4 regions of the Blautia hansenii DSM 20583 genome follow, and region 3 is predicted to be linked to each of the others. Evidence: predicted binding sites of a transcription regulator. Region 3 holds the regulator's gene; each other region holds the start of a gene.
What was found. The regulator Rex, encoded in region 3, represses fermentation and respiration genes when NADH is low (regulators of the CRP and FNR family bind a similar motif). The targets are predictions, from matches to a motif close to ATTGTTAANTANTTAACAAT.
Positions count from the first base shown of each region.

Region 1: the regulator Rex is predicted to act here: its motif matches at 5,235-5,254, upstream of hypB (hydrogenase nickel incorporation protein HypB).
Region 2: the regulator Rex is predicted to act here: its motif matches at 3,477-3,496, upstream of rsxC (electron transport complex subunit RsxC).
Region 4: the regulator Rex is predicted to act here: its motif matches at 2,970-2,989, upstream of gap (type I glyceraldehyde-3-phosphate dehydrogenase).

Region 1 is NZ_CP022413.2:1,800,248-1,808,084, forward strand. It holds gene CGC63_RS08980 (FadR/GntR family transcriptional regulator) at 1-315, shown strand, start outside; gene CGC63_RS08985 (DUF5692 family protein) at 382-1,422, opposite strand; gene CGC63_RS08990 (hydrogenase maturation nickel metallochaperone HypA) at 1,457-1,801, opposite strand; gene CGC63_RS08995 (FAD-dependent oxidoreductase) at 1,805-4,510, opposite strand; gene hypB (hydrogenase nickel incorporation protein HypB) at 4,533-5,201, opposite strand; gene CGC63_RS09005 (zinc ribbon domain-containing protein) at 5,439-5,855, opposite strand; gene bilS (flavodoxin family protein BilS) at 5,848-6,387, opposite strand; gene CGC63_RS09015 (mechanosensitive ion channel family protein) at 6,497-7,381, opposite strand; gene glgB (1,4-alpha-glucan branching protein GlgB) at 7,378-7,837, opposite strand, start outside.
Region 2 is NZ_CP022413.2:939,949-947,785, forward strand. It holds gene CGC63_RS04740 (HAL/PAL/TAL family ammonia-lyase) at 1-930, shown strand, start outside; gene CGC63_RS04745 (hypothetical protein) at 1,036-1,344, shown strand; gene CGC63_RS04750 (CDP-alcohol phosphatidyltransferase family protein) at 1,365-1,919, shown strand; gene CGC63_RS04755 (EFR1 family ferrodoxin) at 2,010-2,768, shown strand; gene CGC63_RS04760 (hypothetical protein) at 2,862-3,302, opposite strand; gene rsxC (electron transport complex subunit RsxC) at 3,521-4,870, shown strand; gene CGC63_RS04770 (RnfABCDGE type electron transport complex subunit D) at 4,870-5,817, shown strand; gene CGC63_RS04775 (FMN-binding protein) at 5,830-7,128, shown strand; gene CGC63_RS04780 (hypothetical protein) at 7,147-7,837, shown strand, end outside.
Region 3 is NZ_CP022413.2:1,515,125-1,522,961, forward strand. It holds gene alr (alanine racemase) at 1-1,107, opposite strand, end outside; gene CGC63_RS07515 (bifunctional ADP-dependent NAD(P)H-hydrate dehydratase/NAD(P)H-hydrate epimerase) at 1,129-2,613, opposite strand; gene CGC63_RS07520 (redox-sensing transcriptional repressor Rex) at 2,678-3,322, opposite strand; gene CGC63_RS07525 (ABC-F family ATP-binding cassette domain-containing protein) at 3,475-5,385, shown strand; gene CGC63_RS07530 (NADP-dependent isocitrate dehydrogenase) at 5,529-6,734, opposite strand; gene CGC63_RS07535 (S8 family peptidase) at 6,825-7,613, opposite strand; gene CGC63_RS07540 (hypothetical protein) at 7,832-7,837, opposite strand, start outside.
Region 4 is NZ_CP022413.2:2,065,442-2,073,278, reverse strand. It holds gene nifU (Fe-S cluster assembly scaffold protein NifU) at 1-280, shown strand, start outside; gene mnmA (tRNA 2-thiouridine(34) synthase MnmA) at 280-1,365, shown strand; partial or broken gene CGC63_RS16110 (DUF7724 family protein) at 1,511-1,779, shown strand; gene CGC63_RS10520 (histidinol-phosphatase HisJ family protein) at 2,009-2,809, opposite strand; gene gap (type I glyceraldehyde-3-phosphate dehydrogenase) at 3,051-4,070, shown strand; gene CGC63_RS10510 (phosphoglycerate kinase) at 4,178-5,371, shown strand; gene tpiA (triose-phosphate isomerase) at 5,515-6,264, shown strand; gene CGC63_RS10500 (radical SAM protein) at 6,355-7,266, opposite strand; gene CGC63_RS10495 (L,D-transpeptidase family protein) at 7,450-7,837, shown strand, end outside.

The sequences.
Region 1 (7,837 bases), 290 kb from region 3:
CTTTTTGAAAAAGTAGAAGCCATTCAAAATACTGCAAGCGTTCAGGAAGCCATTGAAGCTGCTTTTGCCTTTCAGCATGAATTTGCCCTGTCCTCCAAAAATACTTTGATACCTCTGATTTTTCAGTCTTTTCATGCCCCTATCTTTACCATGTGGGAGCGCTTCTGTGAACTGTATGGTGTGGAAATGCTCTATAACCGCAATTATACCATGTGGACTTATATAAAAAACCGAGATACACAGGGAGCGGTGGATTGGATTGAGCATTCTCTGAAGCAATGTATTGACGGGGATACGCAGATTTATTTTGATTAGAAAAAAACTGCTGTATAGAACAGCTATTGAACTATCAATAACTGCTCATACAACAGTTTTTCTTTTTTATCTCTCTGCTCTTTCCATAGCCAGCTTAAAGTCTTTCTGGTCTGTGAAAATCTCATGTGTATATGGATTTTTCTTCTGCTGTTTTGCACGTTTGATAATCATTGCCATACATGCAATATTGGCAATCAGCGCAATAACCGCTACCACCCCCTGCATAGTGGGATTTGCTACGGTTGGTCTTGTGGCAGCATCCATAAATCCGTCTGCATACAATACCGGTATAGTGGTAAATCTGCTGGCATCCTGAAACAGCGGAAATACCTGTGCAAACATACACCATAAAGCCAAAGTATTTGCTCTGTTCTGTATCCAGCCGCCTTTATTCCAAAGGGCATTGGCAACTGTCGGAGCTAAAAGAAGCGCCAGTCCGCAGTACCATGCGTGTGTAGGCAGATTGTTATAAGTATATTCAAAGTTCCATAAATCATAAGCCAGAATAAAACACCATGTCATATCCGGCCACAGCATATCTTTTTTATCCTTGGAAACATAAATCCCCAGCCAGCCTGTCATACAGAAAATATTGATTAAGCCGGAAATACCGTTTACCCAGTTCCACCAGCCTCCGTACAGCCATACGTTTTCAGATGACAGCCACCAGCGGTCTCCGTATTCTGCCATTGCCATCATACCTCTGATACCGGACTCAAAATCACTGACTACTGCAATTAAAATGTTAATTGCCACAATGAGAAAAGGAAACAGCTTAAACCATTCTTTTTTTCCAATTCCCCATTTGTATTTAATCATCATAAAGCCGATACATCCCGCTGTTGCCGCATAGAGCTTCGCATAATGGAACCAGCTTGTCATGTGCAGATAAGTCTGATTATGAAGCGCCCAATCTGCGCCCATGGCTGCTCCTACATAAATTGCCACAAAATATACGGTCAAGACCGCAGGTAAAATTAAGAAACAGAAAATTCCTCCTGTTTTGCTTCTTCTTGCCAGCTCATTCATGAGAATAAGCCCCGCAAATACCAAAATCCAGCCTAACAGCTGCCACATGGTGTTATCTCCGTAAATCTGAAATAACATAAAATCCCTTCCTTTCTCTTTCTGCCTGCATTTTTCAGCAGGCAGTTATCTCTTTAATATTAAACTCATTTCCGGCTGCAAGATATGTATGTTCACTTTTGCAATAGGGACAGATTTTTCCAAATTCTGTTGTAGAATAAGTCTGTTTACAATCCTCGCAAAAGGTCACTGCCGGAATTTGTTCCACAGTAAGTGATGCTCCCTTTAGAAGCTCTGTTCTGTCTGACGCCCACCGCCAACAGCTTTGCAGATAATCTTCCAAAACTCCGGAAACTTCCCCGACTTCCAAAGTCACCCCCGCAATCTGCTTTAAATGGTTTTCTTCCCCCACTTCTTTTAAGCTGTCAATAATATGAAAGACAATTCCCAGCTCGTGCATCCTCTATTTCTCCTTTTTTCCAAAACGGATTTTCATTTCCCTCTTAAATGCGTAAGGAAGAATGACCTTCATCTTATCCTCTGATTTGTGCATGGTACTGCATTCTGGATGCTCTCGATACAGATGAATGGCATCAAACTCACATTTTGTAGTACAAACACCGCAGCCGATACATTTGTTTTCATCTACAACGGAAGCTCCGCATCCCAGACAGCGTGCTGTTTCTTTTTTCACCTGTTCTTCTGTAAAGGCTTCTTTTGCATCTCTAAAGGATTTATGAGCATCAATGTCTTTTCTCACACCCGGTATCTGGCGGGAAGAATTATCGTATTCCTCTATTTGAATATTGCTCTTGTCAAGCTCAATAAACTGACGTCTGTTTCTTCCGATTGTCAAACTGCTGTGCGGCTGCACAAAACGATGAATGGAAATTGCACCCTCTTTTCCTGCTGCAATGGCATCAATGGCAAATTTCGGTCCTGTGTAAACGTCACCGCCTACAAAGATATCCGGTTCTGCTGTCTGATACGTTACTTTATCTGCCACCGCACCGTTTCCTCTTCCTAATTCAACCTTTGAGCCTTCTAATAAATTACCCCAGACAATGCTCTGTCCGATACTTAAAAAGACTCTTTCACAAGGAACGGTCATGGTTACGGCTTCATCAAATTTCGGTGCAAAGCGTTTGTTTTCATCAAAGACAGAAAGACATTTCTTAAATACAATTCCTTTGACTTTTCCGTTTTCTGTAAGGATTTCCTTCGGTCCCCAGCCACAGTTCAGAGTGATGCCTTCTTCCTGTGCCTCTGTGATTTCCTCTTCTGATGCAGGCATAATCTCTCTGCTTTCCAGACAGAACATGGAAACCTCAGATGCTCCGCAGCGGCTTGCAGTTCTCGCCACGTCAATGGCTACGTTTCCGCCTCCTACGACTACGGTACGTCCTTCTACCGGATAATTCTGATTGTCACCTACTGTACGAAGGAAATCTACGGCAGTCATAACACCTTCTGCATCTTCTCCTTGGATATTGGCTTTTCTTCCTCCCTGACATCCGATTGCAAGATAAAAGGCTTTATAGCCCTGTTTACGCAGTTCCTCTAAGGTAATATCTTTTCCTACTTCAATACCGCATTTAATTTCCACACCCATCTGGCGCATCACATCAATTTCTGCCTCTACCACATCTTTTTCCAGTTTAAAAGAAGGTATTCCGTAAACCAGCATACCGCCCGGCTTTTCATTCTTTTCAAAAACAGTAGGCTTATAACCTTTTTCTGCAAGATAAAAGGCACAACTAAGTCCTGCCGGACCACCGCCTATAATGGCAATCTTCTCTTCAAATAATCTGCCTGTGGTAGGCGGAATAATCGGCGGAATATAACGGTTTTCTGCTGTCAAATCCTGCTTTGCAATGAATTTCTTTACTTCGTCAATGGCAACCGCCTGATCAATGGTTCCTCTTGTGCAGGCATCTTCACATCTGCGGTTACAGATATGTCCGCATACTGCCGGAAACGGATTTTCTTTTTTAATCAAAGCCAGCGCTTCTCTGTATTTGCCCTGTGCGGCTTTTTTCAAATAGCCCTGTACTGCAATATGCGCAGGACAGGCTGTTTTACATGGCGCTGTACCGGTGTCATAGCAGTTAATCCGATTGTTATCCCGATAATCTTCATCCCATTTTTCCGGTCCCCACTTCACGGCATCCGGAAGCTCATGCTTCGGGTATTCGATTGGTCCATCTTTTGTACAGAGCTTCTGTCCCAGCTTGACCGCTCCTGCCGGACAATATTCCACGCATCTGCCGCAGGCAACACAATTTTCTGTCTTTACGTGAGCAACATAAGCAGACCTTGACATATTCGGCGTATTAAACAGCTGGGAAGTACGTAGTGCATAGCATACATTGACATTACAGTTGCAGATGGCAAAAATTTTATTTTTTCCGTCAATATTGGTAATCTGATGTACAAAGCCATTATCCTCAGCCTTTTTCAAAATATCCAGCACTTCCTCATAAGTGATATAGCGTCCGCCCTTTTGTGTTTCTACTACGTAATCTGCCATATCCCCCACTGCAATACACCAATCCTCCGGGTCATCTGCACAGCCTTCCTCATAGGTCTGTCTTGACAATCTGCAAGAACACGGACTTGCCGCATATTTTCCTTCATATTTTTTCAGCCAGTGAGAAATATGCTCAATGTCAATGGACTGATTTTCCATTTCAATGGCTTTTTCTACCGGAATAACGTGCATACCGATACCGGCTCCTCCCGGCGGCACCATTGGTGTTACTTTTTCTAAAGGCAGTCTTGACATCCTTTCAAAAAATCTGCCAAGTTCCGGATGTTCCTCAAGCTGTTTGCGGTTCATATTCGTAAATTCTGCACTGCCAGGCACAAACATAGGAAGTACATATTGTTTTTCTCTTTTAGGATTTTCCCAGTTATATTCCAAAAGCCCTACAATACTCATTTCTTCCAAAAGTTTTTCCAGTTCTTTTTCTTCTTTACCCGTAGCTTTTAAAATCTGAGAAAATGTCATAGGCTTACGCACCTTCATTTTCAGCGCCACTTCTGCCATTTCATCTGTTACAACGCATGCTAATCCCCAGTATTCTGGATCATCTACGGTCACCTTATGTCCGATACGATCTGTAATTTTCTGTCCCAGCTTTAAAATTAATTCTCTTTTTTCTGCCATACGTGACTCTCCCTTTCTGTTTCTACTCTTTCCAATGCTTTACTTCATCTAAAAGCCACTCAAACCACTGCTGCATCCCTTCCCCTGTCTTTGCACTAATAGGAATAATTTTTGCTTTTGGATTACGCATCAAAATATTTTTCTTACACGCCTCCATATCAAAGTCAAAATACGGAATTACGTCTACTTTGTTAATAAGAACTACATCGCACACGGAAAACATAAGCGGGTATTTCAACGGTTTATCATGGCCTTCCGGTACACTTAAAATCATGGCATTTTTTACTGCCCCTGTGTCAAACTCTGCAGGACAAACTAAATTTCCCACATTTTCCAAAATTGCCAAATCCAGTTCATCTGTCTCAAGACCTTCCAGCCCCTGAGCTGTCATGCCGGCATCCAAATGACACATTCCTCCCGTATGGAGCTGAATGGTTTTTACTCCCAAATCAGATATTGTTTTTGCATCCACGTCAGAGTCAATATCTGCCTCCATAACCCCAATGCGAAGCTCCCCTTTTAAAGCTTTAATGGTTCCTGTAAGGGTTGTAGTTTTTCCTGAACCGGGAGAAGACATTAGGTTTAATAGGAATAACTTTTTCTCCTTCAACTGCTTGCGAAGCTCATCGGCACGTTTTTCATTGCCGGAAAATACACTTTTTTTAATTTCCAGAACTTTGAATTTGTCCATTGCCCTTCCTCCGTTCTAATTGGTTGTACCAATTTTGTTATTTTATCGACATTATATTATTATGACGATTTTTTGTCAATATAACTTCTGTTTTTCATATATTTTATCCTATTTTTCTCTGTTTTCCCCTTCGTTTATGTCAATTTTTGTATTTGGTATCTGGTATAACCAATTCCATTTTTAAAAAAGAAAGAGAGGATATGATAAATCTCAAATCATAACCTCTCTCTATCAGCTTTAACTGTTCTTAACAAACTCAGCTCCGCATTTGGGGCATCTTACACTAATCTTACCTTTTCCCTTTGGAATACGGATTTTCTGTTTGCACTGGGGACATGTATAAATATGAAAGTCCTTTCTCTGCTGCTGTATGTATTTTGTTTTCCCGAAAAATCTTCGTACCTTATTTTCCAACGCCAGATATTTTTGATTTTCCGCATATCGCTTTGAAATATTTCTGGAAAACACACGGAAATAAATAAGAATAACAAGTAAAAATTCCCATGAAGTAAGCAACACGCTAAAGTATACATTATCCACGAAAATATCCAACATGGCACAGACCAGAAAAACAATCAGCATCGCCTGATTTAAACGGTCACTGCCATACCTTCCATACATAAATCGCTGAAACGCTTCTCTTATTTTATTCATACTGCAATTCTTCCTTCCTAATATCTTCAAATACCTTTTGTACAAAGGCTTTTGCGCCTTCTAAATCCTGCGTGTCAGGATGAAGCATTGCCATGTCAAAATTACGGAGCATAGCATTTATCATCTTCGTATTTTCCGGTGTCTTCATGCTGAGATATTTCTCACGCACAGAAATCGGCATCTTTCCCTGACAGATATAAGCGCCCAGATATTCGTTGTCATCCTCAATAAAAACACGTATGTTTTCTTCGATTTTTTTATAATATTCCAAATCATTTCCCATGCCGCAGGTACCGAATAATGCAATCTTCTTTCCCTGAAGGCTGCCCAGATAATCCAACACCTCCACGCTGGCACTTCCTCTGTCCGTCCAAAATCCTATAAAATATATGTCTCCCATTTCATAATCTGTCTGTCCTTCTAAAGGTGCAATATCCTTACACTGTCCGGGAACAGCCTCAAAAATTGCTTTTGCCAGCTTTTCTGTATTGCCGGTTCTGCTCTTGTACAATACCTGCGTTTTCATGTTCATCTTCCCTTCTATTGTTGTCATAATAGTATTTTATCACAAAACAATAGAAATAATATTTCTTAATTCTTAAAAACTCTAAACTCTCTATAAAGTTTTTCCTGCATACACTTTATTTAATATGCACGTCCAACTGCGGAAACGGAATTTCAATCCCCTGTTCATCAAAGGTGAGCTTGATTTTTTCATTCAAACGCCACTTTGTCGCCCAGTATTCCTCTGTCTTTACCCATGCACGAAGTCCCAAAATCACACTGTCTGCCGCCAGCTCGTCCACAAAGACCTGCATCTCCTGGTCTGACATAATACTGGCATCCTCGTGGAGCAGTGTTTCCAAAATTTTCTTGGCTTTTTTCAAATCTGCCTGATAGGAAATTCCTACCTTAATTTCCAGCTTGCGGTTGTCTTTTGCCGTCACATTGACAATACTGGAATTGGTAAGCGCTCCGTTTGGAACGGTAATTCTTCGGTTATCCACTGTGGATAAGGTTGTGTAAAAAAGGTCAATTTTTACAACCGTGCCCTCTTGCTTTCCCGAATTTTCAATAATATAATCTCCGATTACAAAAGGTCTTAAAATCAGGATAATCACTCCGCCTGCAAGGTTTGACAAGCCCCCCTGCAAGGCAAGACCAATGGCAACACCACTGGATGCCAAAAGTGCGGCAATGGAAGACTCCTTCACTCCAAAGCTGGTTGCAATGGAAACAATCAGGAAGAAATACATGGCAGCCTTTGCGAATGAGGATACAAATTGTGTAACTCCAGTATCTGCATTCGCCCTGTTCATAGATGCCACAATCAATTTGCAAAGTTTATGAATGATTTTACTGGCAACTACATAGACCAAAATTGCCAGAAGGACTCTCCCTGCAAAGCTTCCGATTAAGGGCAGCTTCTGACTCCAGTAATCCCATGTGAGATACTGTCTGAAAAACTCTCCAATTCCCGCAATTTCCAGCGGTTCTGTCAATGCGTCTGTCAAGATAATTCTCATCTTCTGTTTTCCTCTTTTTTGTGTTCTTCTTTTATTTTTTTCTCCAATTCACGGCGTACCTTAGACTCTTTTACCATCTTTTCCCCACATTCTTTTACAGAAAAAATCTGTACGGAAAGAGGGGCTACCTGAATTTCTATGGAATAAGGTCTTTCGTCCTTTTCCTCTTTTTTTGCTTTCTGTACTCCGCTGTTTTTTACGCCTGTACCTCCAAAGCTTTCATCATCACTGTTAAAAATTTCTCTGTACTCTCCTGCATAAGGAACACCCATCGCATAAGCTTCATACGCCAAATCAGAAAAGTTACATACCACAACTAAGGTATCTGCTTTTTTCTCTGCTTTCCGAAGGAAGGTAAGCATATTTTTTTCTGCTTCTATATGATTAATCCATTCAAAGCCGTCAGGAGTATCATCATATTCATAGAGCGCCGGATAATCCTGATAAAGCTTTAAT
Region 2 (7,837 bases), 580 kb from region 3:
GCCCTTGGAGCGCTGGCTTTATATGATATGTTACAGGCAGCCAAAACAGCGGATGTTATCGGCGCTTTGACAGTGGAGACCTTAAAGGGTGTGATGAATGCTTTTGACGAAAGAGTGATGAAGGTACGTCCTCATGGGGAACAGGCGAAGGTGGCAGAGAATATCAGAAAAATCCTGAAAAATTCTAAAGTAATAAAGAAATATCAGGGAAGCCGTGTGCAGGATGCCTTATCTTTAAGATGTATGCCTCAGCTTCACGGCGCATCCAGAAAAACCTTAGAGGATGCAAGGAGAACACTGGAAATTGAAATGAATTCCTGCTGTGACAATCCGATTATCTGGAGCGAACCGGGAGAGGAGGATGTAATTTCAGCCTGTAATGCGGACTCCTCCTATGTAGGGCTGGAGATGGACAGCGCCAGTATTGCAGCCTGTACCTTGGGGAAAATGTCTGAACGGAGAAATAATCGAATTATTGATGAAAATCTCTCCGGATATCCGTGGTTCTGCATCAGCCAGCCGGGATTGAATTCAGGACTTATGATACCGCAGTATACACAGGCAGGACTACTCAATGAAATGAGAGTTTTATGTTCACCTGCAACCATTGATAACACGCCTACCTGCGGTAATCAGGAGGACTATGTTGCCATGGGATATTTTGCTTGCAGAAAAGCAGTAACAGTGGCAGAAAAGCTGGAATACATTCTTGCCATAGAGCTTTTATCCGACTATGAAGCGCAGCAGTTCCAGGATAAGGACGTAGAAGTAAGCTCTGTGTCAAAAGCCGTGTACAGCGAATTAAAAATGACAGTTCCTGTTATGGAAAAAGACATGATTTTGCATCCGCATATTGAGCATATCAGAAAGCTTATTCATTCCGGCAGGATTTTAGAAATTGCAGAAAGTACAGTGGGAAGTTTGAAGTAAAATAACATAGAAAGCATCATTGATATTTGGTATAATAGGAAATATCAGTGGTGCTTTTTGTTTCATGCTCTGCAAGGATAGCGCTGTGGCGAAGGAGGTAATTTTGTGGGATATAAGCAGGCTTTAAAAGGAAATCAAACGGAGACCTTCCATGCCGTGATTACAGATATAGGAGAAAATGGCAGTTCTATGCAGGTGGAAGGACTGGAAACCAATGATATCAACAGCCGAGGAGCATTTATTTTTTCAGTAGAAGACGATACAAAACTGGAATGGCATCATGCTCCTATAAAGCTTTCGGAATTTGACGTGGGAGATTGTGTTGCCGTAACCTACACAGGAAGTATTATGGAAAGTTATCCCGGACAAATTGAAAAGGTAACAAAGCTTCAGCTTTTAGATGATGAGAAATAAAGAAAGAGAGTGAGTATAAAATGGGAAAAATTAAAAAGGAAGAAATCTGGTCCATACCCAACTGTATGGGGTATTTTCGTATTCTGCTGATACCGTTTTTTTGCGTAATTTATTTGAATGCAGACAGTGTGAAGGATTATTATCTTGCAGCAGGGCTTGTATTGGTGTCTACAATTACCGATTTATTTGACGGAAAAGTAGCCCGAAAATTTAATATGGTAACAGAGCTTGGAAAATTCGTAGACCCCTTTGCTGATAAGCTTACGCATGGGGCAGTAGCATTATGCCTGTGTACCAGATATAAGCGTATGATTTGGCTGGTGGCGCTTATGGCAATTAAGGAAGGTTTTATGGCAGTTATGGGGCTGATAAATCTGCGCCACGGAAAGAAATTAGACGGAGCAAAATGGTATGGAAAAATATGTACGGCTACTTTGTTTGTAGTTTTAGGCGTGCTGGTTTTCATGCCAAAAATTTCAGGGAGAATTGCAGATGTGCTGATTTTAGGTGAAATGGTAATTATGGCGATTGTGCTGGTTTTATATGCCTTTGAATTTCGGAAAATGGCAAAATAATTTTAAAAGAATTCGTTCTTGCATCTTTGGCAAAAAAGAACTATAATTGTCTATTTATAAGCAATACTTTTAGGAAGGAATAGTGGAAATATGAGTGTCTATGCGATTTATTTTAGTCCAACAAGAAGTACAGAAAAAATTGTAAAATTATTAGCCAAGGAATTTGGTACATACGGGGAAATTGATTTAAGTAAACAGAATTCAGGGGAAAATGTAAGAGCCTTTAAAGAGGAGGACATCTGTATTTTCGGTGTGCCTTCCTACGGCGGACGAGTACCTGCGCCGGCGCTGGAACGTATGAAAAAAATGAAGGGGAATAAAGCAAAAGCTGTTTTAGTTGCCGTATACGGAAATCGTGCTTATGAAGATACATTGCTGGAATTAAAGGAACAGGTAGATTTATGCGGATTTCATGTGACAGCAGCCGTGTCAGCAGTAGCAGAACATTCGATTATGCACCAGTTTGCAAGAAAAAGACCGGATGCAAAGGATAAAAAAGAATTAAAAGCATTTGCTGAAAAAATTGCTCATAAGATAAAATCCGGTGATGAGAAAGAAATTTCCGTACCGGGAAACAAACCTTACCGTAAATATAATGGTGTTCCGTTAAAACCAAAAGCAGGGAAAGACTGTAAAGGCTGCGGCTTATGCGCACAGGTCTGTCCGGTGGGAGCAATACCGGCTGAGTCACCGAAAAAAACAGATAAAAGCAAATGTATTTCCTGTATGAGATGTATACAGGTTTGCCCGAAAAAAGCAAGAAAAGTGAATAAGCTGAAATTAAAAATTGCATCTATGAAGATGAAAAAAGCTTGTGAAGACAGAAAGAAAAACGAATTGTTTCTTTAAAGATTTGTAAAAATACAGCAGGATAAAGGAGAAGAGCCTTTTGTCCTGCTGTGTTTTTTTATTTCATAGGAGATTGCGCAACAGCGCAATCTTTTATAATATAGTTTCTAAAATGTGCAACAGTAAAGGAAGATTTGCTGAAAACAGACTTCCGCAAGTGGAAAACTTTGAAAAATGAATAGGAGTCTCTTTTTTATAGGCATAAAATGTACTTACATTGTTATCGATTTCAGGCGCTTCATCTGTGGGAGGATAAGACTCTATTGTAACGTTTATATTTGTAGGAGGTTCATCCTCAGAATGGTATTCAATATCTGGCTCTGTGGAATTATCAGACTCCTCCTCCATCAGTTCTTTTTCTAAATCTTCATAATAGGTAGACTCCGGTTTGTCGGCATTAAGTTCGTCAGGTGACATCAGAAAACCATTTTCATCGTATTCAGGACCAACGTAGTCTTCGGCTTGTACAATAAGACAGGAACTCATGCACAGAGATATTAACATCAGAAAACCTATCATTTTTCTTTTCTTCATAAAAACCTTCCCTCCGTTATTAAGACAGTAACATTCATGGTGACAAAAATTTTTTGTTTTATAAACTCATTATATCCTATATAGAGGGATATATCAAATTGTTTCGTCATTTCCAAATAGAAAAGTCAAAAAATAATCTTGCTAAAAGTAGTCTAATATGTTATTTTATTAAAGTATGTCAATAATTTAACGATAGAAATAATGGAGGAAGACAGAGTATGTGGAAAAAGAAGCAGAATAAATTCCCCGGCGGAATTCATCCCACAGATGGTTATGACAAGGCACTGACCATGGACCTGCCTGTCCATGAATATTGGCCTGAGACAGTTACGATTTTGTCAGAGCAATCCTTTGGCGGAAAATGTCAGCTGTTAGTCAAGCCAAAAGATAAAGTAGTAGCAGGACAGCAAATCGGAATTCCTGAGGCATTTATGGCAGCTCCTTTACATGCAAGTGTAAGCGGAGAGGTTCTCCGAGTAGAAGAAGTAAACAATCAGGGAAGAAATATTCTGGCGTGTATTATTAAAAGAGGGGATACCTCAAAACAGGATGCGCAGGAATATGAAAGCAAGCTGGTAGATATTGAGAATTTTACAAAAGAAGAAATTATTGCGGGAATTCGTGACGGCGGTCTTACAGGAATGGGCGGCGCAGGATTTCCAACACATAAGAAATACGAAACAGATAAAAAAATTGATGCGCTGCTGATTAATGCAGCAGAATGTGAGCCATTTTTAACATGTGATTATCGTTTGATGCTGGAATACAGCTATGCAGTAGCAAATGGTATTCGCCTTCTGTTAAAGGCTTCCGGCGCTCCAAAAGCGTATCTTTGCATGGAAGACAATAAACCGGAGGCGGCAAAAGTTCTTGGTAAAATTTTAGAAAATACAAAAGATATAGAAGTAAAGGTATTGCCGACACAGTATCCTCAAGGTGGAGAGCGTCAGCTCATTCAGGCTGTTCTGGGCAGAGAAGTGCCAATGGGAGGACTTCCGGCAGAGGCTGGCGCTATTGTTTCCAATGTAGGAACAGCCAAAGCGACAGCAGATATGCTCCTTGGAAAGACACCTCTTATCAGAAGGATTGTAACAGTAACAGGCTGTGTAAAAAATCCGGGGAACTATTTGGTTCCAATCGGAACTTCAGCAAAAGAACTGGTAGAGCTTTGCGGAGGAGTGACAGTAAAGAATAACAGAGTCATTGCAGGCGGACCGATGACAGGTCCTTGTGTAGCTTCTGATTGGAATGGAGAAAGTGAACTTTTCTATGTGACAAAGAACACTTCCGGAATTTTAGTTCTTCCGGACAGTCAGTATGAGGAACAGCCATGTATTCGCTGTGCAGGCTGTGAAAGTGTGTGTCCGGCGGGATTAGTTCCTTATCAGATTGAATTTGCATATTTAGAAGAAGATTATGATTTGTGTGAGAGCTTATACGCCAGTGAGTGTATTGCCTGTGGCTGCTGCTCTTATATCTGTCCTGCCAAGAGAGAACTGTCCGTAAGAACAAGAATGGCAAGAGATATGGTGAAACAGAGAATGAGAGAAAGGGCGGTGAAAAAATAATGAGTCAGACAAGAGTAATTAACGGACCGCATCTTCGTACTCCAAGAACAACCAGAAACGTTATGATGCACGTAACAATTTCCTTAATTCCGGCGCTTTTGGGAGCAATTTATTATTTCGGAATTCAGGCATTATATTTGTCAGGCCTTTCTGTTGCAGTATGTGTGCTGACAGAATATATATGGCAGAAAATTACAAAGAAACAGGTGACAGCAGGTGATTTCAGCGCCGTGGTTACAGGTCTTTTATTAGCCTTTAACATGCCGGTTACCGTTCCGGTGTGGGCACTTGTTGCAGCAGACGTATTCAGTATTTTAGTTGTAAAACAGATGTTTGGCGGAATTGGAAATAACTTTGTAAATCCTGCTCTTATGGGAAGACTTTTAGTTATGGTAGCATGGCCGGCAGCTGTTATGCAGTATGTAGTACCGAGAACTGTTTCCGTAGATGCTGTTTCAGCGGCAACCATTCTGGGAACAGCAAAAAGCGGTGCCGAAACAGGTTACAGCTATCTTCAGATGTTCTTGGGCGAGATGCCGGGAGCAATGGGAGAAACCAGCAAATTATTGCTTTTAATCGGTTTTGCTTATATGTGTTACAAAAAAATTGTAAATGCAGAAGCAGCAGTTACTTATATTGGAACAGTTACAATTTTAACTTTTATCTTCGGTCCGGATGGGCTGTTTACCGGTGATATTTTATTAAATCTTTTCGGAGGCGGTCTGATTATGGGCGGTTGTTATATGCTGACAGATTATGCCTTTGCATCCAGAAAAGGTAAGCTGATTTATGCGGCTGTGGCAGGTATTATTACTGCGGCAATTCGAATTTTCAGCGTTTATCCGGAAGGAATTTGTTTCGGTATTTTAACCGCAAACTGTATGGCAGGTATGTTGTCTGTACTTTACAAAAAGCATGTGTATGGAATGAAGAAAAAAGAAGCGTAGTGGAGGAAAAACATGAAGAATAAAAACGTAAGAGGGATTATTGCATTAGCAGTTGTTACAGCACTTTCTTTCGGAGTAATTATGGGCTCTAAGGCTCTTGCAAAAGATATGGGAACAGGTGCTTCTAATACAGCAGAAGAACAGGTAAAAGAAGAAATTGATACCAAAGGTGCAGAAGGTATTGAAAAAGCAGTTAAGACAGAGAATGGTTACATGGTAACTGCAAAGGTAAAAGGATATGGCGGAGATATTGTGATGAATGTATCCTTTGATGCAGAAAAGAAAAAAGTAACAAAAGTAGAAGTAACAGAACAAAAGGAAACAGAAGGTCTTGGAGCAAAAGTTGCAGACGCAGAATTCCTCAGTCAGTTTGAAGGTGTGGAAGCTCCTGTATTTTTACCGGGCATGAGCCTTGAAAAAGAAGAAAAAGTATCTGATGAAGAACTTTTAAAAGAATTAAAAGACGGAACTTATGAGGCAAAAGCAGATGCTCCGGACAATAACGGGTTTACAGATGTAGTAACAGTAACTGTAAAAGACGGAAAAATTGCAGAAGTAAACTGGGAAGCAGTAGGAGCAGATGGAAGTACAAAGAGTGTACTGTCTGAAAACGGAGAATATGTAATGACAGAAGACGGACTTACATGGAAGGAACAGGCAGAAGCTCTTGCAAAAGCAGTAGTAGAAAATCAGTCTTTAAGCTTTTTAAATTTAGATGAGCAGGGAAAAACAGATGCGGTTTCCGGTGTAAGTATTTCCATCGGTGGATTTACAGCTCTTGCAGAGAAATGTTTAAAAGAAGCAGCGGGAATTACTCAGACTTTAGAACTGAAAGACGGAACTTATGAAGCAAAAGCAGAAGCAGCAGATAATAACGGATTTATCGATCAGGTAACAATGACTGTTGCAGACGGAAAAATTACAGAAGTAAACTGGGAAGCGGTAGGAGAAGACGGAAACAAAAAGAGTGTACTGTCTGAAAACGGAGAATATGTAATGACAGAAGACGGACTTACATGGAAAGAACAGGCAGAGGCTCTGGCAAGCGCTCTTATTGAAAACCAGTCCTTAGACTTCCTTCAGGTAAACGAGCAGGGAAAAACAGATGCGGTTTCAGGCGTAAGTATTTCTGTGGGCGGATTTATCAGTCTTGCAGAAAAATGTATGAATGAAGCGGCAGGCGTTGAAGAAAAAGAAGAAGTACCTGCAAACGGAACACAGGTAGATGCTGTATCAGGAGCAACGATTTCTTCTACGGCAGTAGTAACAGGTATCAACACAGCATTTGAATTTTTACAGGCAGTAAAATAAGAAAACGGAGGATATAACATGAAATTAAGATATCCGGCAGAAGCCTTTGCTTTTGGGATTGTATTATTTTCAGCAGGAATGAAGGAAGCCTTTGCGGCAGGTATTCTTGTGATTTTGTCCGTAGTATTTGCTGAATTTCTGAAAAACCTTTTACAGGCTTTTGTACCTGACTGGAGTTTGAAACTCTGCGTATTTATTGGAACAGGGGCAGTAAGTGCATCTGCATTTTTGCTGGCATTTTCTTATCTGGGAACTTCAGTAAGCACAGGACTTTGGATTATGACTGTTCTTCTGGGACTTTTTGCAGCAAAGCATGTATTGGATGACAATGTAGAGGCAGAGTACGGAGAACTTTTCTGGGAATGTGCCATTGCATGGGGATTTTGGATACTTTTAAGCATTGCCAGAGAATTCTTTGGTTCAGGAATGATTTTCGGCAATATGATTTTAGAAACCGAAATGCAGTCTAAAGTATTTTTAGAAACAATTTTCGGATTTTTAACAGCCGGTATGGCGCTTGCCTTTACCAACGGAATTATCAAGAAAAAGATTACAAATACACACAGCTTGCTGTTAGTTATTCCATTGGCAATGTTTATCAGACCATTTGATATGGAAAGTTTTGGAGAAATCGTAGGTTTAGTATGGACCATTCTTGTTCCGATTATTTTATTCATCTCTGTAAAGAAAACATTGAAATTTGCAAGAA
Region 3 (7,837 bases):
TCTTTTACTGATACAGCAGGCGAACTCATAATTAAATCTGCCTGACAACTCGCCTAATTCTTCCATGGTAATGCAGTCTGTACCGTCTTTTCCAAGAAGGGTTACTTCATCTAACTCCTTTGCTTCCGGAATTTCCGTTACATCTACCATAAATTGGTCCATACATACTTTTCCGAGGATTTTTGCTCTTTTTCCACGAATTAAGACACTGCCTTTATTGGAAAGGCCTCTGGAATAACCGTCTGCATAGCCCACGGGTATGGTGGCAACTCTGGTTACTTTTTCAGTTGTGAAGGTTCCGCCGTAGCTGATTTCTACTCCCGGTTCCACTTCTTTTATGTATGCAATATGGCTTTTCAATTCCATTGCCGGTTTCAGAAGAATTTTATCTTTTTCCACTTCATTGGAAGGATACATGCCGTAGAGAATAATTCCTGCACGTACTGCATCGAAATAGGCATCCTGCATCCGAATAATGGCTGCGCTGTTAGAGCAATGCTTTACAGGTATGGAAATTCCCTGTCTCTTTAAAGCGTCTAAAAATTCCTGATATTTTTCCAGCTGTTGATATGCCGGTGCAAGGTCGGTCTCATCTGCTCTTGCAAAGTGCGTGAAAATCCCTTCCAGTTCGATATTTGGAAGCTTTGAAATTTCCACGATTTCCGGTATTGCGTCTTCTATGTGGCGATAGCCGATACGTGTCATGCCTGTATCTAATTTTATATGTATTTTTAAAGTTTTATTGGCTTTTACGGCTGCTTTTGAAAGCTGTTCTGCCATGGAAAGCTTAAAGACCGTAGGTTGAAAATCTTCTTTTACAATTCGGTCATAATCTTCTTCGTAGGTATAGCCTAAAATTAAAATCGGCTTTTTTATTCCGGCTTTTCGAAGCTCTCTGCCTTCCTCCACAGTGGCAACCGCAATCCCCCATATATAAGAATAAGCCTCAATTTCCTTTGCGATGGGGACTGCTCCGTGTCCATAACCGTCTGCCTTTAACACTGCGATAATCTGTGTGTTCTTTCCCATATAATCATACATGTTTTTCAGGTTATAATCGATTGCATCCAGATTAATGTGCGCCTGAATTCTGCTTTGTATTCTCATGCCTTTCTCATCTCTCCCTTTTTAAACTTCATCCAGAATTTGCCCTGCTGCATCTATTAAATCTCCTGCCAGCATAGCTGCACGGCCTTTTCTTTTTGCTGCCAAATCTCCGGCAGCTCCGTGAAGATAAACACCCAGACAGGCTGCCTTTAACCCATCTTTTCCCTGAGCCAAAAGACTTAAAATCATACCTGTCAGAACATCGCCGCTGCCTGCGCTTGCCATACCGTCATTTCCGGATAAATTCAAGTAAATGTTTTTGTCTCCATTACTGATAACTGTTCTGGCATCCTTACATACTAACACAACAGAAAGGGTTTTTGCAATTTCCTGTGTGATTTTTATGGGATTTTCTTTCCATTTTTTTATAGAAATATCGGTAAGACGGGAAAATTCTCCTAAATGTGGTGTTAAAATCACTTCATTTGGATAGTTTTTTAACTGTTCTGTGCGTCCTTTTAACATTCCTATGGCATCTGCGTCAATAACAAGGGGTTTTGTTCCTTGGGAAAGCACCGTATCCAGCAAACTTTCTGCCTGTTTGCCAAGACCAATACCCGGTCCAATTCCAATGACATCTGCCCATTGAAAACCTTCTGACAATTCTTTTGTAATGTTCTCGTCATCCTCGTAACACAAGAGCATGGCTTCGGGAAAACAGGAAAAAAGAACCTTATTTTCTTTATGCGTACAGATTTTTAGCATACCTGCTCCGGTTTTCATAGCTGCCATTCCGCTTAAATAGGCTGCGCCGAAAATATCCTTGCTTCCTGCAATTAAAAGGATTTTCCCAAAACTGCCTTTATTTCCATCCCTCTTTCTTCGGATTTCTTTTAAGTCCCCTTTTGTATAAGTAAAAATTTCGGGCTTTGGAAGTATTTCCGGTTTGGCATAAATACCGATATCGGCAATGACAACCTTTCCTGCATATTCTGCGCCGGGATAAAGAAAAAGCCCTGTTTTTCCATAAGCAAATGTGACGGTTAAGTCCGCTTTTACCGCACAGCCCAATATTTTTCCTGTTCTGCTGCAAATTCCCGAAGGAATATCCACAGCAACGATTTTTCCTTGAAATTTATGTAATTCCAGTATAATTTCTTTTAAATTTCCCGTGATTTCTCTGGAAAGTCCCACACCGAAAACAGCATCTACAATAACAGTATATTCAGAAATATGAAAACTCTTGACAAAGGAAATTCCATAATTTTTTCCAATATCTATCTGTTTCTGCATTTCTTTTGTAAATTTCTCCGGCTTTCCTAAAATACAGACATCTGTGCAATAACCTGCAAGATGAAGCAGTCGTGCCAGTACCACACCATCCGCCCCATTATTTCCGCTTCCGCATAAAATCAAAATTTTATTAAGAGAAAACCCCTCTTTTTTTATTGCTTCAAAAACAGAAAGTCCGGCTCTTTCCATAAGCACTAAAGAAGGAACACCCATTTCTTCTATGGTGTATTTATCTAAAAGCTGCATCTGATCACCTGTTACAATTCTCTCCATGTCATCCTCCTAACGATAACGGAAAAAAGCTGCTGTAAAATTTCTTTCACAACAGCCTTCCCCTTTATTTTTCTTCTTTCTGCTCCGCAACAGTCAAATTGTAGGATAAACGCATCAGGCTTTCGGAAAGATGAACGTTTTCTACAATTACATCTTTTGGCACATTTAAGTCCAAATGGGCAAAATTCCAAATGGCTTTAATACCATTTTGCACCAAAAGCTCTGCAATTTCTGCGGCGCTGCTTTTTGGTACTGTCAGCGCTGCAATCTGTACGTCTTCTTTTTGTAAAAATTCCGGCAGCTCGCTCATCATACGAATTCCATTTCCCCTGATGGAAATTCCTTTTAAAACTGGATTGATATCGAAAACGCCCACAATTTTAAAGCCTCTCTTTTCGAATTTTACATAATTGGCAAGAGCCTGTCCCAGATTTCCCGCTCCTATGATAATCATGTGATGGGTTTTATCCAACCCCAGAATTTTTCCGATTTCCTCGTACAGATATGGCACATTGTATCCGTATCCCTGCTGCCCAAAGCCCCCGAAATTATTTAAGTCCTGACGGATTTGAGAAGCTGTTACACGCATCTTTGCACTTAACTCATTGGATGAAATCCTTTCTATTCCCTCCTCTATGAGTTCACCTAAATATCTGTAATATCGAGGCAGTCGTTTAATTACTGCTTTTGAAATGCTTTTTTCCTCCACGGCGAACCCTCCTGTATTCAAAATACACATTTCTTGAAATTATTATATAAAATTGTTAAATTAAAGTCAATCATAATTCATTTATCTGTTGTCAAATATATTTTTTCCGCTATAATAAATGAAGATACTATATTTACAAAGGAGATATTTACATGATATTAGCGTGTCAAAATATAGAAAAATCTTTTGACGGCGTCACCATTTTACAGGACGCCAGTTTCCATATAGAAGAAAGAGAAAAGGCTGCTCTTGTGGGCATTAACGGTGCGGGAAAATCTACACTTTTTCGTATTATTGTAGGAGAACTTTCCCCTGACAACGGACAGGTTATTCTGGCAAAAGGAAAGACCTTGGGATATCTGGCGCAGCATCAGGAAATGGAAAATGAGCTTACCATTTATGACTGCCTGTTGCAGGTAAAACAGCATATTCTGGATATGGAAATCCGCATGCGTGAAATGGAAGCGGAAATGAAGCATACCACAGGAGAAGCCCTGACAAAGCTTATGGACAGTTACTCCCGTCTCACACATGAATTCGAAATGGAAAACGGATATGCCTACAAAAGTGAGCTGACCGGTGTTTTAAAAGGGTTGGGATTTCAGGAAGAAGACTTTCAGAAACAGGTTTCCACGCTTTCCGGAGGACAGAAAACAAGGGTAGCCCTTGGCCGCCTCCTTCTCTCCAAACCGGATATTATTCTGTTGGATGAGCCTACCAACCATTTGGATATGGACTCCATTGCATGGCTGGAAACTTATCTTTTGAACTATCCCGGGGCTGTTTTTATCGTCTCTCATGACCGATATTTTCTGGACAAAGTGGCTACGAAAATTGTAGAAATTGATAATGGAAAGGTATCTGTTTTTACAGGAAATTACAGCGCTTACAGTGAAAAGAAATCCCTTCTTCGTAAAGCAGCTTATCAGGCATACCTAAATCAGCAGCAGGAAATCAAACATCAGGAAGAGGTTATTGCAAAGCTGAAATCCTTTAATAGAGAGAAGTCCATCCGCAGAGCAGAAAGTAGAGAAAAAATGCTGGATAAAATGGAAGTTCTGGAAAAACCGGTGGAAATCGACAGCTCTATGAAGATTACATTAAAGCCCAGAATTACCAGCGGAAATGATGTTTTAACCGTAGAAGGGCTTGGAAAATCCTTCCCTCCTCTCACACTTTTTGAAGATTTGAACTTTTCTGTGAAAAGAGGCGAGCGTGTTGCCATTATTGGAAATAACGGTACAGGAAAAACTACGATTTTAAAAATTTTAAATGAAATTGTGCCACCAGATACCGGATGTTTTCATTTGGGAAGCAAGGTTCATATCGGTTATTATGACCAGGAACACCATGTTTTGCACAATGAAAAGACCATTTTTGAAGAAATTTCCGATGATTTCCCGAAACTGACCAATACGGAAATCCGCAATCTGCTGGCAGCCTTTTTGTTTACGGGAGATGATGTATTTAAGCCTATTCAGGCTTTAAGCGGCGGAGAAAAAGGGCGTGTTTCTTTGGCAAAGCTGATGCTTTCAGAAGCCAATTTCTTAATCTTGGATGAGCCTACCAACCATCTGGATATTACCTCAAAAGAAATTTTGGAAGAAGCTTTAAGCAATTATGAGGGAACTGTTTTATACGTCTCTCATGACCGCTACTTTATCAATAAAACAGCTACCAGAATTTTAGATTTAACTAATCAAAAGCTGGTAAATTACATTGGAAATTATGATTATTATTTAGAGAAAAAAGAAGAATTAACACAGATTTATGCACCGGATATTCAAGAGGAAGCTGTTGAAACAAAGACTTCTGCGGTGAAATTAGACTGGAAACAGCAAAAGGAAGAACAGGCACGTCTTCGCAAAAAAGAAAATGATTTAAAGAAAACAGAAGCCATGATTGAAGAACTGGAAACAAGAGACAGTGAAATTGATGAGGAAATGGCAAAACCGGAAGTTGCTACCAATGTAGCGGAGTGTGTTCGTCTTTCCAAAGAAAAAGCCGAAATTGCCCAAAAGCTGGAAGAGCTTTATGAAAAGTGGGAAGAGCTGGCAGAATAATTTAGCTAATCCAGAGGATTTCTACATGTTGCGCTCAGTCTGCGCACACTTTGAGCTTGTAATCTCAAAGTGTGCCAGACAAATTTGCTAAAAATATAGAAATCTTCTAGATTTTTGTTTTAATATATTATTTCTTGTAAATGTTAAATAACTTCTAATTCTTTTCTGATTTCTTTTATAAAATCTAAACTGTTTAATACGGTTACAGAAGTGTCTGTGGTAATTGCAGCCAAATCCTTTGTCATTTTTCCAGACTCAATGACTTTTAAAACAGCTTGCTCCAGCTTATCTGCAAATTGTTCTAATTCTGCATTGCCGTCCAGCTCTCCTCTTTTTCTTAAAGCGCCGCTCCATGCAAAAATAGTTGCTACCGGATTGGTGGAGGTCTGTTTTCCTTCCAAATATTGATAGTAATGACGCTGTACTGTGCCGTGGGCTGCCTCATATTCAAAGTATCCCTTTGGAGATACTAAAACAGAAGTCATCATGGCAAGTGAGCCAAAAGCGGAGGAAACCATATCGCTCATCACATCTCCGTCATAATTTTTACATGCCCAAATAAAACCGCCTTCTGCTTTCATAATGCGGGCTACTGCATCGTCAATTAAGGTATAAAAATAGGTTAGATTTTCTTTCTCGAATTTTTCTTTATATTCTGCTTCATAAATTTCCTGAAAAATATCTTTGAAGGTATGGTCATATTTTTTAGAAATGGTGTCTTTAGAAGAAAACCATAAATCCTCATGACAATCCAGTGCATAAGAAAAACAGGATTTTGCAAAGCTTTCAATGGAAGACGTCAGATTATGTATCCCTTGTACAATACCGGACTCCTGAAATTCCTGTACTAATTCTCTTGTTTCTTCTCCTTTTTCATTTGTATAGACCAACTCTACTCTTCCTGCTCCCGGAATTTTCATTTCGGCATTTTTATATACATCACCATAGGCATGTCTTGCTATGGTAATGGGCTTTTTCCAGCTTTTTACGCAGGGCTCAATGCCTTTTACCAGAATAGGCGTGCGGAAAACCGTACCGTCTAAACAGGAACGAATAGTGGCGTTAGGGCTTTTATACATTTCTTTTAAATGGTATTCTTCGACTCTGGCTGCATTCGGTGTAATGGTAGCGCATTTTACCCCTACTTTATATTTTTTGATTGCTTCAGCGGCAGCCAAAGTCACTTTGTCATTTGTTTCGTCTCGATATTTTAATCCTAAATCATAATATTCTGTATTTAAGTCAAGAAAAGGAGAAAGCAGTTCCTCTTTTATCCACCCCCATAAAATTCTTGTCATTTCATCTCCGTCCATCTCTACTAAAGGTGTTGCCATTTGTATTTTTCCCATATCTTCTACCTCTTACTTTCTTAAATTATCACTGCGTTTTATTAAACTGTTTCGTACATTTTAATAGACAAAACAGATATTTGTCAAGAGTTATTGCAAAAATTTATGCAAATCAAACAATCCCCAACCTTGAAGATTATGCTCGTAGCCCAAGTCTTTGGCGGTTTTCCAAAGCTTTTTTTTCACTTCTAAATTCGTCATTTGAGGATATTTTTCCAATAAAAGAGCAATGCCTCCTGACACAATAGGGGTAGACATAGATGTGCCGCTTCTTGCAATATAGGGAAATAAACTGTCGGAGTTGGTACAAGACATGATTTCGCTTCCGGGGGCTACAATATCCGGCTTACTGATACATTCTTTTGTAGGACCTCTTCCTGAAATTCCATGGTTTTTCATCAGCATATCCGAAGAACCTACGGTAATAATTTTTCTGCTGCTTCCGGGCGCTGTAATGCTGCATCTTCCGGGACCCATATTTCCTGCCGCCGCTACTACCACAAGCCCTGCGTCCCAGACATCTTCTACTGCACGAATTAAATCCTCATGTCCTTCTCGTCTGGTAGTACCAACAGAAATATTTACAATACGGATATTGTAACAATCTTTGTTTTCTAAAATCCATTGAAATGCCCGTAATACCTTTTCCTTGCTGCCATTTCCCTTTTTATCCAGCACTTTAATGGGAATAAGCCCGCATTTTGGCGCAATCCCTTGAATTTTACCCTTTCCTGCCGCACCGCTTCCGCCGATAATTCCCAATACATGAGTTCCGTGACCATTGTCATCATAAGGCTTTGTACGACCGTTTACAAAGTCCTGAAAGCTCCAAATTCGGTTGTCAAAATCTATATGGGGAAATGCTCCCTCTTGTGTCAAGTAGTTGCAGGCAATTTTCTTTCGCTTTTTTTACGATTTTATCAGGTATTTCAGCACTTTTTCTTCAAAATAACGGCTGGGTGTTAAATAAATGCTATAAATCCGCAAAAGGCTTTGATAAATAGATGCAAACAAATCAAGTAGAGTTTATAAAACGTTAGTAGAGAAATGATTTTGAGGGATATAGCCTATGATGACTATACCCCTCTCCTTCTCTTTTACCA
Region 4 (7,837 bases), 550 kb from region 3:
TAAGACATTTGGATGTGGAGCAGCCGTTGCAACAAGCAGTATGGCAACAGAGCTGGTAAAAGGAAAGACTATTGAAGAAGCTTTAAAAGTTACAAATAAAGCAGTTATGGAAGCTTTAGACGGACTTCCACCGGTAAAAGTACACTGTTCCTTACTGGCTGAAGAAGCAATTCATGCAGCTCTGTGGGATTATGCGGAAAAACACGGAATTAAGATTGAAGGTCTTTCCAAACCAAAATCCGATATCCATGAAGATGAAGAAGACGAGGAAGAATATTAATGAGCGGAAAGAAAGTCGTTGTAGGGTTATCCGGCGGCGTAGACTCTTCTGTGGCAGCGTATCTTTTGAAAAAGCAGGGGTATGATGTAATCGGAGTAACCATGCAGATTTGGCAGGAGGAAGACAATGAGTTTCAGGAAGAAAACGGTGGCTGCTGCGGATTAAGTGCAGTAGATGATGCCAGACGCGTTGCTCAGATTTTAGATATTCCTTATTATGTTATGAATTTCCGAAAAGAGTTTAAAGAGAAGGTTATTGATTACTTTAATCAGGAATATTTGGAAGGCAGAACGCCAAATCCCTGTATTGCATGTAACCGCTATGTGAAATGGGAGTCTCTTTTAAAGAGAAGTCTGGATATCGGAGCAGATTATATTGCAACAGGACATTATGCCAGAGTGGAGCAGCTTCCAAACGGAAGATATGCCATTCGAAATTCGGTGACAGCAAAGAAAGACCAGACTTATGCTTTATATAATCTTACACAGGAACAGCTTTCCAGAACACTGATGCCAGTAGGAGAATATACAAAAGAGGAAATTCGCCGGATTGCTCAGGAAGCGGGACTTCCCGTAGCGCACAAAAAGGATAGTCAGGAAATCTGCTTTGTACCGGATAATGATTATGCAGGCTTTATTGAGGAAAGTACAGGGAAAAAGCTGGAAGAAGGAAATTATGTTTTAGAAGACGGTACAGTAATCGGAAAACATAAGGGAATTATTCATTATACCATCGGACAGCGAAAAGGGTTGAACCTTTCTATGGGACATCCTGTTTTTGTGACAGAAATAAGACCGGATACCAATGAGGTTGTTATCGGAGAAAATGAAGATTTGTTTGTAACAGATTTAATTTGCGACAGAGTAAATTTCATGGCAATAGACCATCTGGAAGAAGGAAAAGAATTTACTGCAAAAATCCGTTACAATCATCCGGGAGCAGTATGTACGCTGGAAGACTTGGGAGAAGGAAAAGTAAAAGTCCTTTTCCGTGAATCGCAAAGAGCAGTTACTCCGGGACAGGCAGTGGTCTTTTATGATGGAGAATATGTAGCCGGTGGCGGTATTATTTTAGGAAAAGCATGAGAGAATATAGAGAGAATGGGAAAAGGGCACTTGTAGAGAGTGCTCTTTTTTCTGTCTTTAAACGGATACGCAGAATGTACGGAAATAACATTTATTGGGTGTTATAATATTTTTAGGAAACGTAAATTAAGGTGGTGGAGTTAATATGAAGAATGAGGCGATATTAAGTAGTGACAAAATGTTTACATCTTTTCGGTTTAATAGTCATAATATACGTTTTAGAACATCTCCAAGACTTGAACGATATACGAAAGTAATTGAATGGGATAAGGGATATTTAGTTGTTATGGCTAAATATGAAGGGCACGAGGAGGAAGAGGGTATATAGATTTAATTCCAATTCTTGAAAACTTATATTTTGATACGGAAGATTTTTTAAAACCAATTCAGAAGGTGAGGATTGAATATGTGTGATGTTGTGAAAATGCGGGTTCTGCAAAGTTTTTTGTTATGAAAAATGGCGAAACAACGATTGAGAATATAGGACAATTATCTGATAGGGAAATTCGTATTATCGTGAGTTTATAAAAGAAAATTATAAAGAAATGTATATGAAATGGGCGGAAAAAAGTGATAATGGTTTTTATGGAGAATAACTATTGGGGTATAGAAGATAAAATATCCCAATAGTTATTGAAAACTTTTATAAAGGAATACATTCCGATTTTCTCTCTTTGAAAATTGTATAGTATCGAAAACCGCAGGCTTTTAAAAGGTCGGAAGCCTTCTGGAAATCGTAGGCGATATGACAGGGAGCATGAGCATCAGAGCCCAAAGTCAGCAGTTCGCCGCCTAATTCTTTGTAGCGTTTTAAAATTTCCGTAGAAGGATGTGGCTGTCCCAGACCATATTTAAAACCTGCTGTGTTACATTCCAAACCAATTCCTTTATCTATGAGTGTTTTTAAAATTTCATCTAAGATATCGGCATGATTTTTATAACAATAATGTACATTTTTGGACGGACCGTAGCGAACTACATAGTCAATATGCCCACAGGTATCAAAGCAGGAGTAGGTCTGAAGATTTTTAAGAAGAACTTCGAAATAGCGTTGATATGCCTGTGTCTCAGTGCGATTTTCAAAGAAAGCATTATCATAAGGGTCCAAACAATCTGCAACATGAGTAGAGCCTATAAGAAAATCAAAATTTCTGGAAGTACACAGAGCAGGAATTTCTTCTTTTAAATGTGGCTGTAAGCCTACTTCCAGACCAAAATAAAGCTTGATTTGAGACCGATATTTTTCTTTTAATTGTAAAAAGGTTTTTTCGTATGCATCTAAATCAGCCAGAAAAGTAAAATTATTTCCCGGAAAATCTAAGTCGGTATGTTCGGTAAAACACATTCCTTTTAAATTCTGTTTTATTCCTTCTTTTATCATATCCTCCATAGGACTGGTACTGTCTTCGGAAAAATTCGAATGGAGATGGAAATCATAATACATAAATTTTTTCCTTTCGTATAAATAAAATATGAAAAATTCTTTGCTTTTCTTCCATTATAAAGGCAAAACAGAAGCAATTTCAAGTGAGAAAGCATGAAACCTCAGGAAATTTGAAAATAGACTTGAATTTTTGGATAAAAACAGGTACAATATGGACAAGGTTGATGTTTCTTTAACAAAGTACATTTATTTTGTGAAAGAACTCACATTAAATCAATCACTTTTAGGAGGAATAAAAATCATGGCAGTAAAAGTAGCAATTAATGGTTTTGGACGTATTGGTCGTCTTGCATTTAGACAGATGTTCGGAGCAGAGGGATTTGAAATCGTAGCAATCAACGATTTAACATCTCCAGCAATGTTAGCTCACTTACTGAAATATGACTCTACTCAGGGTAGATACGAATTAGCTGATAAAGTAACAGCAGGTGAAGACTTCATCACAGTTGATGGAAAAGAAATCAAAATTTACGCAAAAGCAAACGCAGCTGAACTTCCATGGGGAGAAATCGGTGTAGACGTAGTTCTTGAGTGTACAGGTTTCTATACATCTAAAGACAAAGCTCAGGCTCATATCGATGCAGGCGCTAAAAAAGTTGTTATCTCTGCACCAGCAGGAAATGACTTACCAACAATCGTTTACAATGTAAACCATGAAACATTAACAGAAAATGATAACATCATTTCTGCAGCTTCTTGTACAACAAACTGCTTAGCTCCAATGGCAAAAGCATTAAATGACTTAGCTGAAATTCAGTCTGGTATTATGTGTACAATTCATGCTTACACAGGCGATCAGATGACACTTGACGGACCACAGAGAAAAGGTGATTTAAGAAGATCTCGTGCAGCAGCAGTAAATATCGTACCAAACAGCACAGGTGCTGCAAAAGCTATCGGATTAGTTATTCCTGAATTAAACGGAAAATTAATCGGAGCTGCTCAGCGTATCCCAACACCAACAGGTTCCACAACTATCTTAACAGCAGTTGTTAAAGGAAACGTAACAGTTGAAGAAATCAACAATGCTATGAAAGCAGCATCCACAGAATCCTTCGGATATAACACAGATGAAATCGTATCCAGCGATATCGTTGGTATGAGATATGGTTCTCTGTTCGATGCTACTCAGACAATGGTTCTTCCATTAGATAACGGCACAACAGAAGTTCAGGTTGTATCATGGTATGACAATGAAAACTCTTACACAAGCCAGATGGTTAGAACAATCAAATACTTCGGAAAATTATTAAACAAATAATTTTTGGGTATTATAAGGCTCAATAAGGGTCCGGTCTATTGTGGACCGGACCCTTTTCGTCTATATAAAAGAAAGACGGGAAAATAAGAAAAAGGAGGCATTTCTCAATGCTTAATAAAAAATCAGTTGACGACATTAACGTAAAAGGAAAAAAAGTCCTGGTTCGCTGTGACTTTAACGTACCATTACAGGAAGGTAAAATTACAGATGAAAATCGTCTGGTAGCTGCACTTCCTACTATTAAAAAATTAATCGCAGATGGCGGCAGAGTAATCTTATGCTCACACCTTGGTAAACCAAAGGGAGAAGCAAAACCGGAATTATCTTTGGCACCTGTTGCAAGACGTTTATCTGAATTATTAGGTCAGGAAGTTAAATTTGCTGCTGACGCTGAGGTTGTAGGACCAAACGCAAAAGCAGCAGTAGAAGCAATGAAAGACGGCGAAGTTGTTTTACTTGAAAACACACGTTATCGTGCAGAAGAAACAAAAAATGGTGAGGAATTCTCTAAAGAACTGGCATCTCTTTGCGAAGTATTTGTAAATGACGCATTTGGTACAGCTCACAGAGCACATTGCTCTAACGTAGGAGTTACAAAATTTGTTGATACAGCAGTTGTTGGATACTTAATGCAGAAAGAAATTGATTTCTTAGGAAATGCAGTAAATAATCCGGAAAGACCTTTCGTTGCTATTCTTGGAGGAGCAAAAGTTTCCAGCAAAATTTCTGTTATCAATAACCTGCTTGACAAAGTAGATACTTTAATCATCGGCGGCGGTATGGCTTATACTTTCTCCAAAGCAGCAGGCGGAAGCATCGGTGTTTCTTTATGTGAAGATGATTATTTAGATTACGCATTAGAAATGAAAAAGAAAGCAGCAGAAAAAGGAGTAAAACTTCTTCTTCCTGTTGACCACAGAATTGGTGATGCTTTCTCTAATGACTGCAATATTCAGATTGTAGGCAGCGGACAAATTCCGGAAGGTTGGGAAGGTATGGATATCGGACCTGAAACAGAAAAAATCTTTGCAGATGCTGTAAAAGATGCAAAAACAGTTGTATGGAACGGACCAATGGGTTGCTTTGAAATGTCAAACTTTGCACATGGTACAGCAGCAGTTGCAAAAGCGCTTGCTGATACAGATGCTACAACAATCATCGGTGGCGGTGACTCTGCGGCAGCAGTAAATATCTTAGGATATGGAGACAAAATGACACACATCTCCACAGGTGGCGGTGCTTCTTTGGAATTCTTAGAAGGAAAAGAATTACCGGGCGTTGCAGCAGCAAACGATAAGTAAGCACTTGACGAGTGGCAAGCCGTAGGCGCAGACAGAGTTTAGTAAGGGGAACATACCCCTGATATAAACTAGATTGCGAGGCTCTTAGCAAGCCAAAGGCGAACAAAAAATACAATTATAAAATCAGAAAGAAGGTCATTCCAATGGCAAGAAAAAAAATTATCGCTGGTAACTGGAAAATGAACATGACACCAAGCGAAGCAGTTGAATTAGTAAACACATTGAAACCACTGGTTGCAAACGAAGAAGTAGACGTGGTATTCTGCGTACCTGCTATTGACATTGTACCGGTTGTGGAAGCTGTAAAAGGAAGCAACATTCAGGTTGGTGCTGAAAATATGTACTTTGAAGAAAAAGGTGCATACACAGGAGAAATTTCTCCAAACATGCTGGTAGATGCAGGCGTTAAATATGTTATCTTAGGACATTCCGAAAGACGTGAATACTTTGGTGAAACAAACGAAGACATCAACAAAAAAATGTTAAAAGCATTTGAACATAGTTTAACACCAATTATGTGCTGTGGTGAAACTCTGGAACAGAGAGAACAGGGTGTTACTATGGACTTTATCCGTCAGCAGGTAAAAGTTGGTTTCCAGGGAATTACAGCAGAACAGGCAAAAGAAGCAGTTATCGCTTATGAGCCAATCTGGGCAATCGGAACAGGAAAAACAGCTACAACAGAGCAGGCTCAGGAAGTTTGTAAAGCAATCCGTGAGTGTATCGCAGAAGTTTATGATGAAGCAACAGCAGAAGCAATCCGTATTCAGTACGGCGGTTCTGTAAATGCTGCAACAGCTCCGGAATTATTCGTTCAGCCGGATATTGACGGTGGATTAGTTGGTGGAGCAGCATTAAAACCAGATTTTGGTTCTATTGTAAACTACAAATAAGAATTATTCCAAATTAAAATGATTGATTTGAAGAGAACCGGAAGCTTCCCTTTGTAAGGAGCTTTCCGGTTCTTTTCTGTTGCATAAAATCTATTCAATATCAAGACCTTCTAATTGGAAAGAAGGTGTGTATGCAGAAGAAGCGCTGCTTCTTTCCTGCATAAAGCCCTGCGTCAGCCCAAGAGAAATTGCTTTGTCCAAGACTTTGTTGTATTCATAAGTTGTTACTCTGCGGTTGATTTTCGGATACATCGATGCTTTGTAAACGGGGGTATATTGACTCAAAAGACTTAGCAAAAAGCTGTCTTTTGGGAGTGTTTCACTCATCCATTCTAAAAGCTTCATAGAGTCTTCTTTGCATCCCGGTAAAACCAGATGGCGAATAAGAACTCCTTTTTGTAAAATCCCTTCCTTATTAAAAGTGGGAACGCCTGTCTGTTCTATCATTTTCTGAATTGCTTTTGAAGCAAAGGAAAAGTAATCCTTTGCTTTGGAGTAGGAAAATGACAGGGAAGCATCATAATATTTCAAGTCGGGCATGTAAATATCAATATAATCTTTTAAAAGTGAAATGACTTCAGGTCTTTCGTAACCGCCGCAATTATAAATAACAGGTATGGAAAGAAGCTTTTTAATGTTATCTAAAGCTTCTATAATAAAAGGAAGATATTGAGTTGGCGTAACCAGATTAAGATTATGAGCTCCTTCCTCCTGAAGTTTTAAGAAAATTTCACTAAGCTGTGATACGGACAGTGTTTTTCCAAAATTTTCACAACTGATTTGAGAGTTTTGGCAAAAACAGCATTTTAAAGTACAGCCGGAAAAGAAAACCGTACCGCTTCCTTGTGTGCTGCTGATACAGGGCTCTTCCCATAAATGCAGCGCTGCTCTGGCTGCTTTTACTTCATTGGTGCAGCCGCAAAATCCGGTTGAGACTGTTCGGTTGACTTTGCAGGTACGGGGACAAAGCTGACAGCAGGTAGTATCCAATAATGAATTCATACAAAAATATTTCCTTTCAGTAAACAAAACCTATTTCGTATTTTATCTCTTTCAACATAATATTAAAAAAGTATGACAATTTCAAGAGGGGGGATAAAAAGCTTTTATTTTGTCTATTTTTGGAGTAAAATGAAAATGCGTAAAACTTAACAAGAGATAGTTTGAGAAAAGGAAGTCTATTTGATGAGTAATAAGAAAAATAGTAAGCAGAGATTAAAGGAGCTAAAGAAGGCAGACCAGAAAATAAAAAGAGAACGAGGAGGAAAAAGCAGGAAAAAGTCAGGGAAAGTTCTTGTAGGCATTGCCGGAGGAAGTGCAGCATGTCTTTTGGTAGGATATGTGTCACTGGCTGTTTATTATCATGATAGATTTTATCCGGGAACAGTGATTAACGATAATTCTTTTGGAGGAAAGAAAGTAGAAGATGTCAAAGAAATTCTGAAAAAGAGCTCGAAAGATTATGTTCTGACAATTAAAGAAAAAGAGGATAAAACAGAACTTATCAACGGTGAAGCAATTAAGCTTCAGTATAAGGATGACAGGGAATTGAATGAAGTAAAAGAAAAACAAA